Regions from separate parts of the Butyricicoccus pullicaecorum genome, predicted to be linked through region 2. Evidence: riboswitches for the same ligand, from Rfam matches in the RefSeq annotation. Region 2 holds a riboswitch; the other holds the start of a gene.

Region 1 (7,278 bases), on a different contig from region 2:
CGAGTACCTGTGCGCGGCTGCCGAGGCCGGCAAGGACGTGACCGCCTTTATCGAGCTGCGCGCACGCTTCGACGAGCAGAATAATATCGACTGGTCGGAACGTCTGGAGGACGCCGGATGCACGGTCATTTATGGCGTGGAGAACTATAAGGTGCACTCCAAGGTCTGCCTGATTACCCGCCGCAGCCAGGGCAGCGTGCAGTATATCACCCAGGTCGGCACGGGTAACTATAATGAAAAGACCGCTTTGCAGTATACCGACTTGTCGCTGATTACAGCCAATCCGGCGATCGGTCAGGATGCAAACCACTTCTTCCAGAACCTCGCCATTGGCAATGTGTCCGGTCAGTACGAGCACCTGATGGTCGCCCCGTCCTCGCTCAAAACTGGCATCATCCGCGAGATCGACCGCGAGATCGCCAAGCGCGGCGAGGGCCGCATCTTCATCAAGATGAACGCCATCACTGATATCGACCTGATTGAGAAACTCAAACAGGCTTCGTGCGCCGGTGTGCGCGTGCGTATGATCGTGCGCGGTATCTGCTGTATTCTGCCCGATATCCCAGAGAAAACCGAGAATATTGAGGTCATTTCCATCGTCGGACGCTTCCTCGAACACTCCCGCGTGTATTGCTTTGGTCAGGGAAATGACGAGCGTATGTATATCGCCTCGGCTGACTTTATGACGCGCAATACCGAAAAGCGCGTGGAGGTTGCATGCCCGATCTACGATCAGAACGTCCGCGAGAAGATTCATTATCTGATGGATACTTGCTGGGCGGATAACGTCAAGGCACGCGCTTTGCAGCGCGACGGCTCTTATCGTACCCGTCCGATTCGTGAGACGCCGATTGATAGTCAACAGATGCTGATGGCCAAGGCACTCGAACCGGATGATCAGATGATTGATCTGGAACCGGATAAAAAGCACGGGTTTATGGATTGGCTCACGGGTCTGTTCCACGGTCATAAAGGCTAAAAGCACCGCACCCCTAATTAAAGCTTTCGCCAGCCTTTCTCGAAAGGCTGCGGGTTCTCAGGGCAGAGCCCTGAGACGCCGTCCGCAGACGGCGGAATCCCCTTTTTGATTCCCGGTGTCCGCCCCGGGAATCAATTCAAACAAACAAAAAAGGAAAGACCGTCCGAAGGGACGGTCTTTCCCATGAGCGGCCAATGGCCGCGGGGTATTTCGCTCGCTGCGGCGAGCGATTATTTTTTTATTTTGGTTGATTCCGGTCAAAAGACCGGAATCAAAGGGGGAGTTTCGCGGCTTGCGAGCCGCGACTTGAGGCTCTGCCTCAAGACTCCGCAAGCCTTTCGAGAAAGGCTTGAGCGAAAGCTTCATTTCGCCTGCGGGCGGGATTAAGCCATCGCGCGGCACAAATTGACCATCTCAACTGCGCCCTGTGCGCAGTCAAAGCCCTTATTACCCGCCTTAGTGCCTGCACGCTCGATCGCCTGCTCAATGGTATCGGTGGTCAGCACGCCGAACATAACCGGTACGCCGGTCGACAGTGATACCTGTGCGATACCCTTAGACACTTCCGCGCACACATAATCATAATGGCTGGTGCTGCCGCGGATGACAGCGCCCAAGCAGATGACCGCGTCGTACTTACCGCTCTGTGCCATCTTGGACGCAATCAGCGGAATCTCAAACGCACCCGGTACCCAGGCAACGTCGATGTCCTCCTCGCGCACGTCCAGGCGGGTCAGGCCGTCCATTGCGCCGCCCAGCAGCTTACTGGTGATGAACTCGTTAAAACGTGCGGCAACGATGCCCACCTTGATGTTTTGCGCGGTCAGTTTTCCTTCAAACAGATTCATTATACTCATCCTTTCGGTCATTTTGTGCTTAGTAGTTCAAGATATGTCCCATGCGCTTCTGCTTGGTCTTGAGGTAGAACAGGTCGTGCGCGGTTGCGGCAACCTGAATGGGTACGCGCTCGACGATCTCCACGCCGAAACCGTCCAGACCATAGACCTTTTCCGGGTTATTGGTTAAGAGACGCAGCTCCTTCGCGCCCAGATCCTGCAAGATCTGCGCACCAATCCAGTACTCGCGCAGGTCGGGAGCAAAGCCCAGCTTGACATTGGCTTCGACCGTATCAAAGCCCTGTTCCTGCAGCTCGTACGCCTTGAGCTTGTTGATCAGGCCGATGCCGCGGCCTTCCTGACGCATGTACAGCAGCACACCGCGTCCCTCTTTCTCGATCTGGGTGAGGGCTGCCGCGAGCTGCTGGCCGCAGTCACACCGCGCCGAGCCGAACACGTCGCCGGTCAGGCACTCGGAGTGCACGCGGCACAGAAGCTGTTTGCCGTCGCCAATTTCGCCCTTGACCAGTGCGACATGGTGCTCGCCGGTCAGGTCGTTGATATAGCCGTAGATGCGGAAATCACCGAAACGGGTGGGCATCTCGGCGCAGGCCTCGCGCACGACGTGTTTGTCGTGACGGCGGCAGTAGTCCTGCAGATCCCGAATGGTAATCATGGTCATGCCCCATTTTTCCGCGTGCTCACGCAGCTCGTCGCCGCGCATCATGGTGCCATCGTCGCGCATGATCTCGCAGCACAGACCGCACTCGGGCAGGCCGGCGTGACGCATGAGGTCAACGGTGGCCTCGGTGTGACCCGGACGGCACAGCACACCGCCGCGGCGGGCAACCAGCGGGAACACATGACCCGGACGGCGGAAATCCTCCGGGCGGGAAGCCGGGTCGACGCAGGCACGGCAGGTAAAACCGCGCTCTTCGGCCGAGATACCGGTCGTGGTCTTGACGTGGTCAATGGACACGGTGAAGGCGGTCTGGTGGTTGTCGGTGTTGACCTTAACCATCTGCTCGAGACCCAGACGCTGGGCAATCTCCTCGCTCATGGGCGTGCAGATCAGTCCCTTGGCATACTTCGCCATGAAATTGACGTTTTCTGTGGTCGCAAACCGCGCGGCGCAGATCATATCGCCCTCATTTTCGCGGTTTTCGTCGTCGGTGACCAGGATGATCTTGCCCTGTCGCAGGTCTTCGAGCGCCTGCTCGATGGTGTTGTACTGTTGCATAAAAAAGCCTCCCAAATCAGTAGCCGCAGCGGGCTAAGAATGCCTGGGTGATGCCCGCATCCGGGCTGCCCAGCAGTTTTTCGACATATTTTCCGATGCAGTCGGTCTCCAGATTGACCGTATCCCCGACCCGTCGGGCGGACAGGGTGGTCTGTCCCTGGGTGTGCGGGATGATGGAGACCGAGAAGTCGCGTCCGGTGACTTGCGCGACGGTCAGGCTGATGCCGTCAATGGCGATCGAGCCTTTTTCCACGATGTAGCGCAGCAGCGACGGCGTGGCGCTGACCGTATACCAGACCGCATTGCCGTCCGGTCGAATACGGGTGATTCTGCCCGTGCCGTCGATGTGACCGGACACGATATGCCCGCCGAAGCGGCCATTTGCAGGCATGGCGCGCTCTAAATTGACCGGACTGCCCGGCCCCAGTGCGCCGAGCGACGAGCGGTTCAGCGTCTCGTGCATCACGTCGGCGGTGAACGCGCTCGATGTAAACGAAGTGACCGTCAGGCACACGCCGCACACCGCGATGCTGTCGCCCAGATGCACGTCCTCGAGCACCTTGGACGCTGTAATCGTCAGCACGGCGTTTGCCGGCTCGCGCCGGATGGACTGTACCCGTCCGACTTCCTCTACGATTCCTGTAAACATGCAATGACCTCACTTTCCAGCAGCAGATCGTCGCCCAGCTGGGTGACACGGGGTGCGGACAGGTGGACGGCGTCGTCCGGGTAGGCAACGCCCACGCCCTGCACCGGGGTTTTGGCCTGTGCGCCGCCGAACAGCTTGGGCGCGATGTAGGCTTGGACACGGTGGACGATACCCGCACGCAGCGCCGCCCAGGCGAGCGTGCCGCCGCCCTCGAGCACGATGCTGTCGATGCCGCGTGCGCCGAGTGCCTGCATGAGCGCTGCAAGATCGACATGCCCGTCGGCGTCTGCCGGAACGGTCAAAATCTCGCATCCCGCGGCCAGATAGGGTGCGTGGCGGTCGGAGTCGGTGCAGCAGGTCGCCAAGATGGTAGTCAGGCTGCCCGCGCTCTCGACCAGACGGGCGGAGGGCGGGGTAGACAGGCGGCTGTCGCACACGATGCGGATGGGGTCGCGTCCGCCGGGGATGCGGCAGGTCAGCATGGGGTCGTCGGCCAGCACCGTGCCCACACCGACCATGATCGCCGTGTACCGGTTGCGGTCGCGATGCACCTGCTCACGTGCAATTTCGCCGGTAATCCACTGGGAAGCGCCCGTGCGTGTGGCAATCTTGCCGTCCATGGTCATGGCGTATTTGAGCACCACAAAGGGTGTTTTGTTGCGAATATAGTGGAAAAACGGTGCGTTTAAGCGGTCACACTCGTCTTTCAGGACGTTTTCCACCACTTCAATGCCGTGTTCGCGCAGGATGCGCACGCCCTTCCCGGCAACCAGCGGGTTGGGGTCGGACGAACCGACGACCACGCGCGCAAGTCCCTGTTCGATGAGCGCGTCGGTGCACGGCGGGGTCTTGCCGTGGTGGCAGCAGGGTTCAAGCGTCACGTAGATGGTCGCGCCGCGCGGTGACTCGGTGCAGTTTGCCAGCGCGTTGCGCTCGGCGTGCGGCCCGCCGAACATGGCGTGCCATCCCTCACCGATCACCCGGCCATCTCGGACGATGACCGCGCCGACCAGAGGATTGGGGCTGACATGTCCCGCGCCGCGTGCGGCAAGCGACAGCGCACGGCGCATATATTCCAGATCTTCAGCCGAATGGCTCATAAAATACCGCCTCATTTCTGCAAAAAAAGATGCCCCGAACCTTGGGGTTCAGGGCATGAGACAAAATCGAAAAATAAGCGCATTTACCAACAAAAAAACCCGGAATGCAAGCATTCCAGGGCGTAAAAGTTCGGCAAATACACGCAGATCATGTGATCTTGGGGTTTTGTCATCTTCTTTCATCCAGACTGTACTGTCGGCTTCGGAGTTTCACCGAATCATGCCTTGCGGCTCGTGGGCTGTACCACCGGTAGGGAATTGCACCCTGCCCTGAAGATGTATGTTCTATCAACGAGGCCAGTATACGCCCGGACGGCGAATTTTGTCAAGCATTATTTTAGCACAGTGCCGTAAAAAATATGTGGGCAGCCCAAAACCAGCGGGCCAAATGAGAGGACAAAAAAGGTCAGAAACCATGCGATGGGACAGAGGTTTTTGTACCCGGATGAATGATACAAAACGTAGGGAATATAAAACACAAAATAGGGCGCGCGCGGACTAGAACAGCGGTGTGCATTTGACGGGAGATGAAACATAGAAAGGCTTGACAGAGGTACCTCGGACGTGAGAGAATGATAGAAATAAATCATCCTTTCTGCCGCAAAAAATCTGGACGGTTTGCCCGTCTGCACACGATTTTTGACCGGCTGAAAGTACGTACCCAGGAGGGCAAAAATGGAAATGAATATACATGATTTTGTCCCGTCACTGGAGTTTCTTTACGACGCGGTTGCAGACAGTATTATGGGATATTTGTACCTGACCGACATCAGGAGCGACCGCATCTGTATCTCGGAAAAAGCAAGGCAGGATTTCGGCTTTTCCGAGTGTGTGATTCAGAACGCGCGTGAAACCTGGCTTGCGCGCATTCACCCGCGTGATCGCGACCGGGTAGACGAGTCTATTTCGCTGCTGTACAGCACACAGAAACAAACTTTTGACGACGAATTTCAGATGCGTGCAACCTCAGGACGGTATTTCTGGGTGCGTGCGCGCGGACGCATCTACCAGCCGCCCGGCATGGACAAGCCCACCCACGTCATCGGCATTCTGGAGAATCTCGAGCAGGACGGCGAGGTCGATCGCGTGACCGGTCTGCACACGAGTGACCGCTGCCGCCGGGTGGTCGAGTCGCTGATTGCGCACGGACAGGCGCAGCAGTGCGGCATTCTGCTCTTTAACATCGACGATTTTACCCGCATCAATATGCTGTACTCACACGCATTCGGCGATATGGTACTGCGCACAGTCATTCAGGAATTGCAGGCACTTCTGCCCGAGGGCGCTGACCTGTACCGCCTCAACGGCGACCAGTTCCTCGTGCTGTGCCGTGCGTGCAATCATGCCAAGATGCGCGAGCTGTTCGAGTGCTTGCAGGAGTACGTCCGCCACCTGCGCAGCCTGGACGGCATCAGCTATCAGTTCAGCATTTCGGGCGGCGTGGCGATGTTTGCCGACAGCGGGCCTGATTGGGCAGGTCTGCTGCGCAACGCGGTGCTTGCCATGCGTCAGGCCAAGAAGAGCGGCAAGAACCGACTCAAAATCTTCTGCCCGTCCATGCTGCCAAGCACCCTGCACGAGCAAAAACTGATTCAGGAACTCAGCCAGAGCGTCGCCCGCGGATTTGAGGGCTTTTATCTGGTGTACCAGCCCATTTGCACGGCAGATTCGCTGCGTTTGGTGGGTGCAGAAGCGCTTTTGCGCTACGAAAGCCCGGAATTCGGACGCATTCGACCGGACAGCTTCGTTCCCTTGCTCGAGCGCGAGGGACTGATGAGCGACGTGGGCATGTGGGCATTCCGACAGGCGGTGTCAGTGTGCAAGACTTGGGTCGAGCAGCTGCCCGAATTCACCATGAACGTCAATGTCTCGCTCTATCAGTCGCTCGGCGACGGGTTCAGTCAGCGCGTGTTCCAGACGTTAAACGAGATCGGTCTGCCGCCCGAGCATCTGGTGCTCGAGCTGACCGAGAGTTGCTTTGCCGACGAGGAGAGCGGTGTTGCACAGACGCTGTCCACCCTGCGTGCGGGCGGCATCCGGCTGGCGATCGACGACTTCGGCACTGGCTATTCCTCTCTCGGACGCTTGCAGCAGCTGCCGAGCGATATCGTCAAGATCGACCGCTCGTTTATCACATCCATTCACAACAACAGTTATAACTATAACTTCGTCAAGGCGGTCATTGCCCTGTGCCACAACGCCGGCTTGCGCGTGTGCGTTGAGGGCATCGAGACGCAGGACGAGCTGCGCACGGTCAACAACCTGTACGCCGACACCTGTCAGGGCTATTACACGTCCAAACCGCTGGACGCGGATACCTTCGCGCGTGACCTGATTGCCCACCCCGACTGTTTCCGGTCCCGTTCGGCACGGGCTGATAAGCAGGAGCGCAACAACACCATGCTCAGCGACAACGACTTGCTGCGCACGATGATGAACGCAACGCCGCTCAGCATTAACGTGTGGAATGAAAA
Region 2 (7,278 bases):
TTATATCTATAAGGGCCTGAAGCCGGTTTACTGGTGCCCGCATGACGAGACCGCACTGGCTGAGGCTGAGATTGAGTATCAGGACGAGCCCTGCTCTTCGATCTATGTTAAGTTCGCGGTAACCGACGATAAGGGTGTTATTGAAAAGGCAATCGGTACCAAAGAGAACGTCTACTTCGTAATTTGGACGACCACCACCTGGACTCTGCCCGGCAACCTTGCAATTTCGGTCAATCCGTTCTTTGAGTATGATCTGGTTAAGGTACCCAATGGCGAGATCTACGTTCTGGCGAAGGAACTGGTCAACAGCGTTATGCAGGCTGCTGGCATTGAGTCCTGGGAAGTTCTGGCGACTCTGCTGGGCTCTGATCTGGAAATGATGAAGACCCAGCATCCGATCATGGATCGTGAGTCTGTAATCATCACCGGCGAGCATGTTACGCTGGATGCTGGTACCGGCTGTGTTCATACCGCACCTGGCTTCGGTGCAGACGACTTCATTGTCTGCCAGAAGTATAATATTCCGATCATCGTTCCGGTTGATGGCAAGGGCTATGCAACCGAGGATGCCGGCAAGTATGCTGGTATGTATTACGAGAAGACCACCCCGATCATTCTGGATGATCTGCGTGCATGCAATGCACTGCTCGCAATCGAGGATATCGTTCATAGCTATCCGCATTGCTGGCGCTGCAAGAACCCGATCATCTTCCGCGCAACCGAGCAGTGGTTCTGCTCTGTCGATGCGCTCAAGGATGACGCGGTTAAGGCTTGCCATGAGATCACTTGGCTGCCCGGCTGGGGCGAGGAGCGCATGACCTCCATGATCATGGAGCGCTCTGACTGGTGTATTTCCCGTCAGCGTATCTGGGGCGTTCCGATCCCGATCTTCTTCTGCAAGAAGTGCAGTAAGCCGCTGGTCAATGAGCAGACTATCAAGCTGGTATCCGATCTGTTCCGTGAGAAGGGCTCGAATGCTTGGTTTGAGATGGATGCAAGCGAGATTCTGCCGTCCGACATTCATTGTGAGTGCGGCTGCGGTGAGTTCGATAAGGAAACTGATACCATGGACGTATGGTTCGACTCCGGTTCGAGCTGGGCAGCAGTCATCGAGCAGCGTGAAGGCCAGCCCATCCCGGTTGACGTATACCTTGAGGGTAACGACCAGTACCGCGGTTGGTTCCAGTCTTCTATGCTGACTGCGATTGCAACCAAGGGTATTGCACCGTATAAGACGGTCATCACCCATGGTATGATCGTTGACGAAGAGCGTCAGAAGATGTCCAAGTCTCTTGGCAACGGCATCAGTCCGCAGGAGATTCTGGATCAGTATGGTGCAGATATTCTGCGTCTGTGGGTATCCTCGGCAGATTACCGTCAGGACATGCGCATTTCCAAGGAAATGTTCAAGCATCTGGCACAGAACTACCTCAAGATTCGTAACACCGCTCGTTACATTCTGGGTAACCTGGAAGGCTTCGATCCTAAGACTGATATGGTTGCATACAACGATCTGTGCGAGCTCGATCGTTGGGCACTGATGAAGCTGAATGATCTGGTTGCAAAGGTCATCAAGGGCTACGACGACTATGAGTTCCATGTCGTTCTCCATGCAATCCATAACTTCTGTGTCGTTGATATGTCCAACTTCTACCTGGATGTTATCAAGGATCGCCTGTACTGTGAGGAGAAGAATGGCGTACTGCGTCGTTCGGCTCAGACCGCAATGTACGAGATTCTGGATGCACTGGTGCGCATGATTGCACCGATTCTGTGCTTCACCGCTGACGAGATCTGGCAGGCAATGCCGCATCGTGACGGCGATGACGCTGCAAACATTGTTCTCAATGCAATGCCTCAGGTAAATCCGGCATGGGCATTTGCAGAGGAAGCTTCCAGCAAGTGGGACAAGCTGATCGCACTGCGTGACGATGTCAACAAGGCACTGGAAGAGGCTCGTAAGAACAAGGTAATCGGTAAGCCGCTGGAGGCATGGGTCACTGTCTATGCCGACGATGAGACGGCAGCTCTGCTGGAGACCGTACCGGCTGATGAGCTGGCTGCACTGTGCATCGTTTCCAAGCTGCGTGTCATCCGTGGAAACGGCGAGGGCATGCAGGGCGAGAACCTGCCGGTTCAGATTGCAATTGAGCGCGCTTCGGGCGATAAGTGCGAGCGCTGCTGGATGTATGTCGATTCGATCGGCCAGGATTCCAAGCATCCGACGCTGTGTGCACGCTGCGCCGCGGTTGTAGGCGAATAAAATATTGAAAATAAAAGGACAGGCAGCAATGTCTGTCCTTTTTTAAGGAGTTTTGTTATGATCATTGCGATCGTGATTATTTTAATGGTTTTGCTTGATCAGCTGGTAAAATACTGGGCACTGATCAAGTTGTCTGCAATCGGAACAATCCCACTGATTGACGGTGTATTTCACCTGACCTATGTCGAAAATCGAGGTGCAGCATTCGGTATTCTGCAAGATCAACGCTGGCTGTTTCTGGTGATGACACCGATCATTTTGGCTGTATTGGCTTATGTGCTGCATAAGAAGTATATTCGTACCAAGCTTGGCCGCGTGTCGGTTTATCTTATTGCAGCCGGTGCGGTGGGCAATCTGATTGACCGTGCATGGCATGGATTCGTGGTCGACCTGTTTGACTTCCGTCTGATTCATTTTCCCGTGTTCAACGTGGCCGATATCTATGTCGTCATTGGCGTAGTGCTGTTCTTCTATTATTACCTGATTCAGCACGATAAGGCGGTGCCGCATGAATGAGCAGATTTTTGCCGTTTTGCCCGAACAGGAAGGCAAGCGTATCGACGCATTTGTCTGCGAGCAGCTTGACGGTATTACGCGCAGCATGGTGCAGAACTGGATTGAACAGGGGCATGTAACGCTGGCTTCTGGAAAGACAGTCAAGAAAAATTATAAGGTCAGTGCGGGCGATGAAGTGATCGTACAAATGCCAGAACCGCAGTCTGTGGAGATCGAACCGGAGAATATCCCGATTGATATTGTCTATGAAGACGAAGATATCATAGTCGTCAATAAGGCACGTGGCATGGTGGTTCATCCGGCCGTGGGAAATTGGAATGGTACCTTGGTCAATGCACTAATGTATCATTGCGGTGACCGACTCTCAGGAATCAACGGTGAGATCCGTCCGGGTATTGTGCACCGTATCGATAAGGACACCAGCGGCCTGCTTGTAGTGGCAAAAAATGATTTAGCGCATCAGTCGCTGGCTGAGCAGATTGCCTGCCATTCTGCCGCACGAGAATATCAGGCGATTGTGGTAGGCGCACCGCGCGAAGATCAGGGAACGATTGCCCAGCCAATTGGCCGACATAAGGTTGATCGTAAGAAAATGGCCATTGTACCGGAGGGACGACATGCGGTGACGCATTATCAGGTTCTGAAACGTTTTCGGGGATATAGCCTGTTGGCATTTCAGCTAGAAACCGGACGTACACATCAGATCCGTGTACACATGGCATCCATCGGCCATCCGATCATTGGGGATCCGCTGTATGGCTTGAAAAAGGATCGGTTCAGTAGCTTAGACGGACAATGTCTGCATGCTTGGCGCTTGTCTCTCGATCATCCGAGAACAGGGGAACGCATGGTGTTCGAAGCACCCCTACCGGAGTATTTTATAGCAATTTTGAATAAAATGGTGCAGGAAAATGGGTAAATTTGACGGAATTGTATTGTTAAGTGATATGGACGGCACGCTTTTGGACGATCAAAAGCATATTTCCGAAGAAAATCAACGCGCAATCGATCGATTTGAGCGTGAAGGCGGCTGTTTTTGTATTGCAACAGGTCGTCCACCGATGACAACGGTTGATTTTGAGGAGCTTCTTCCGGCGGATGCACCTAGAGTATACCTAAATGGTGCATTTGTTCGGGACGGAGCGGGGAAGACGTTGGCGTCGCTGCCGTTAAATGATGAGATTTGGACGTTAATTGACCGTATTGCACAGGAATTTCCGATGGTGGGCTGTGAATTGTTCGCATCTGAGCAGATTTATCTGCATCGTTCCAGCCCGGAGTCGATGCGGCACCAGCAGATGGCAAGCTGTGAATTTACAGATTTTGCGCAGTATCGTCCTGGAGAACCGCTGTATAAGGCGAATTTCACCGGACAGCCTGAGATTTTAGCACAGGTGCGTGAGGCGTGCGCGGATTTACTTGCACAGTATGAGGCTGCATCGTCAACGCCGATTTTTCTGGAAGTGACAGAAAAGCGTGCAAGTAAGGGTGAAGCATTGCGCACGATCAAACAAGAGCTGAATGCAAAACGAGCGTATGCAATTGGCGACAGCGGAAATGATTTGTCAATGCTGTTGGCAGCAGATTTTAGCTTTGCACCGGAAAATGCAGATGCAGACATTTTAGAGATTGTGTCACAAGTTGTGCGCAGAAATACACAGCACGCAATTGCGCATGCGATTGAAGTGATTGAACAGCAGTTATAACGTGTATCACATGAAAAAATCAGCACCGGAGATTGGGAGGTGCTGATTTTTTGAGATATTATTAACTATACAAAATAAAGATTTTGTATAGTTGAGAGTAGGGACTTCTCCGGAATCCTGGAAATTTCTTAGTTTTCTGCGATTTTATGAAATCCCCAATATTGCACTTATACAGCATGTACATGCATGTTTTTTTATTTCTCCAGTGATCGATACAATCATTTTTATATTTTCTTTGTAAGTTTAATTGTTTGCGATCACTGATTAGATCAGTTTAGATATTTTGTCCGTTCCAAATTTCATTTCAAAAACAAAATCTTGATTGATTTTTAAATTTGTATTTTGCCAATCTATTTGCATTTACATATATTTACCCATATTGCAGCCATTTTGAAATTAAAATCCCCTGATTTCAGCTTGATTTTGAGAGTTCTCTGCATAAACACATATAAAAAGCCGCCTGCATCGTGCAAGCGGCTTTTCGGGTATAAATTTGAACAATGACTTAATTAGTGGTTGCCGGATGATGTGCGCTCAGACGCTTTTCCTTGATAAATACGCTCAAACGCTTATAAACCAGCATGGTAATGGTGGTCAGGATGATGCCCTTGATCATGGTGAACGGGAAAACACCCAGGAACAAATATGCGTTCATGCCATCAATAGCCGGATTTACACTCTTGCACAGATCAAAGATCATATCCAGGTTCCAGCCCATACCTTTTACGTAGAACGGCAGAATGATCAGCTTGTTGGTAATCATTGCAACAATCGACATAACAACGGTACCAACTGCACAGCCAACAAATGCGCCCTTGCGAGAGGTGTGGAGACGATAGAACGTAACAGCGATGATAATCAGCGTACAAGTCAGCAGAAAATCCTGCAGCTCACCAGTGCCGGCCGTCTGGGTCTGCGTTACATGAATGAGATCCTTAATCGCAGCCATCGCGATGCCGGGGCCAACGCCAAAAATAAAAGCACCAATCAAAATCACTGCACCGCTCAAATCAATTTTGAGGAACGGCGGCATAAACGGCAGCGGAAATTCGAAATACATCAGAACCGTTGCGATTGCTGCAAACACGGCTGTGTAAGTGATTTTCATGGTTTTTGTCATTTTGGTTGACATAAGAATACAGCTCCTTCTTTCCTACCGTCCTGTTGAGGAAATAAAACAACCCCGAGGAAACAAATCAAATTGCTCCAAGGGGCTTAAAAAGTAGGCATAGAAAAGCAAGTAGCTTTGTGCTATGTCACCTGTTTCTTTCATCCGGACTTTAACCGTCGGTTGGGATTCTCACCCATCATGCCCTAAGGCTCGCAGACTTACAGTACATAGACTGATTCACTGCCGGTGGAGACTTTCACTCCGCCCTGAAACAGAACGATCTTTAATTTCTGATATCATTATACTATATCGAGATGGATTGTCAAGCGTCTAGCCTTACTTTTTTCTGATTTCTTCGACAAGTGCAGCCAATTCATCGCGATTGGAAATCACATTAAGAAATTCGATCAGCGCGTTGGCAGAAAGTGTAGTAGGAAGCCCAAGTTCACGCAGGACTTGTGTGCGCAGCTTCTCGCTGCCCGGTTGACCGGATAATCCAAGTGCATAGAGATCGGCTTTCTTGATCGGAGAGATTGCGCGCTGAGCATGCTCAGTACACTTCCCTGTCTCTTCCCCACTTGTATCATCTAAGATCGTGGCACCTGCACGCCGCAGCGCTTCGCGCAGTACATCGGGCTTCATACCCTCGACGCCGAGCTTCCCTTCTTTGGATGCTGTGCGCTTGCGCGGTTCCTTGCCGAAGATCTCCGGAATATAAGCATGCTTAACCTGAGATGCTGGAATGGAACCTTTCAGATAGTTTCGGATGACTAAGCCAGCACCATCACTGTCGGTCAAAATGAGCAGCCCGCGTTTTTTTGCCAGCTGACGGAACATCGATAGACGCTCTTTGTCGGAAAAAATGCGAAAGCCACCGGTTTCAAGCACGATGGTATCGACCAACTGCTTGACCGTGTTTACGTCATATCGACCTTCAACAATAATTGCTTCTTTAATGCGAATCATGAGCGCTCCAATCCGGCTGCCATTTCCAATAAGGCAAGCTCAATCAGTTTTTGTTTGTCTGCCGCACTGCTTTTGAGTGCAGCATCGGTCTGACCACACAGTAAGACCGATTGCCGCAGCCAACTTTCGGGTAGTTTATGCGCAGCGGAACGAATGCGCTTTGCATAGTACGGAGAGGCAGAACCTAAGAGACTGAGCAGTTCCTTCTCGCTTCCTCGCGCAGATTCGTTCAGTTTGGCGGCATATAGACGCTGCATGTGACGTGCAATCGTGGAAAAAATGACGACCTCAGGATTTTTCTGCGCAAGTAAGTCATTGACCAGAGCGATTGCCTTGTCAAAGCGACGCTCTGTGATTGCATCACTCAGGTCGAATACAACTGCATCGAGTACCTTGGTGCATACCGTGTCAATATGATATCGTTTGATCGTGCCTGTGGTGCAGAATGCAGCAGCTTTTTCGATTTCCGTGATCAAATTGGTCATGGAAGTGCCGCACAGGAAAATGAGATACCGCGCGGTATCGTCATCAATGCCGCGATCGAGCGCACGGAAGCGTCTGCGAATCCAGTCTACCAGCTGTCGTTCGTCCAAGTGTTCAAAGGATACGAACGTACCTGCTTTGGATAGCACCTGATGGATTTTCAGGCGTTTGTCCGGTTTACATTCGATGACATCATAGTGGAAGATCAGACAAATGTATTCGGGCAGATCGGC

What was found. Region 2 has a riboswitch for FMN ahead of B5F17_RS04395 (ECF transporter S component). Riboswitches for the same ligand answer to the same signal wherever they lie in the genome.
Region 1: another riboswitch for FMN. It lies ahead of ribD (bifunctional diaminohydroxyphosphoribosylaminopyrimidine deaminase/5-amino-6-(5-phosphoribosylamino)uracil reductase RibD); the one in region 2 lies ahead of B5F17_RS04395 (ECF transporter S component).

Annotation. Positions count from the first base shown of each region.
Region 1 is NZ_NFKK01000013.1:61,239-68,516, forward strand. It holds gene ppk1 (polyphosphate kinase 1) at 1-979, shown strand, start outside; gene B5F17_RS10685 (hypothetical protein) at 1,163-1,366, shown strand; gene ribH (6,7-dimethyl-8-ribityllumazine synthase) at 1,363-1,827, opposite strand; gene B5F17_RS10695 (bifunctional 3,4-dihydroxy-2-butanone-4-phosphate synthase/GTP cyclohydrolase II) at 1,856-3,055, opposite strand; gene B5F17_RS10700 (riboflavin synthase) at 3,072-3,704, opposite strand; gene ribD (bifunctional diaminohydroxyphosphoribosylaminopyrimidine deaminase/5-amino-6-(5-phosphoribosylamino)uracil reductase RibD) at 3,686-4,804, opposite strand; FMN riboswitch at 4,972-5,086, opposite strand; gene B5F17_RS10710 (bifunctional diguanylate cyclase/phosphodiesterase) at 5,480-7,278, shown strand, end outside.
Region 2 is NZ_NFKK01000003.1:249,197-256,474, reverse strand. It holds gene ileS (isoleucine--tRNA ligase) at 1-2,263, shown strand, start outside; gene lspA (signal peptidase II) at 2,321-2,779, shown strand; gene B5F17_RS04405 (RluA family pseudouridine synthase) at 2,772-3,698, shown strand; gene B5F17_RS04400 (Cof-type HAD-IIB family hydrolase) at 3,691-4,485, shown strand; gene B5F17_RS04395 (ECF transporter S component) at 4,991-5,617, opposite strand; FMN riboswitch at 5,743-5,874, opposite strand; gene B5F17_RS04390 (ribonuclease M5) at 5,933-6,562, opposite strand; gene holA (DNA polymerase III subunit delta) at 6,559-7,278, opposite strand, start outside.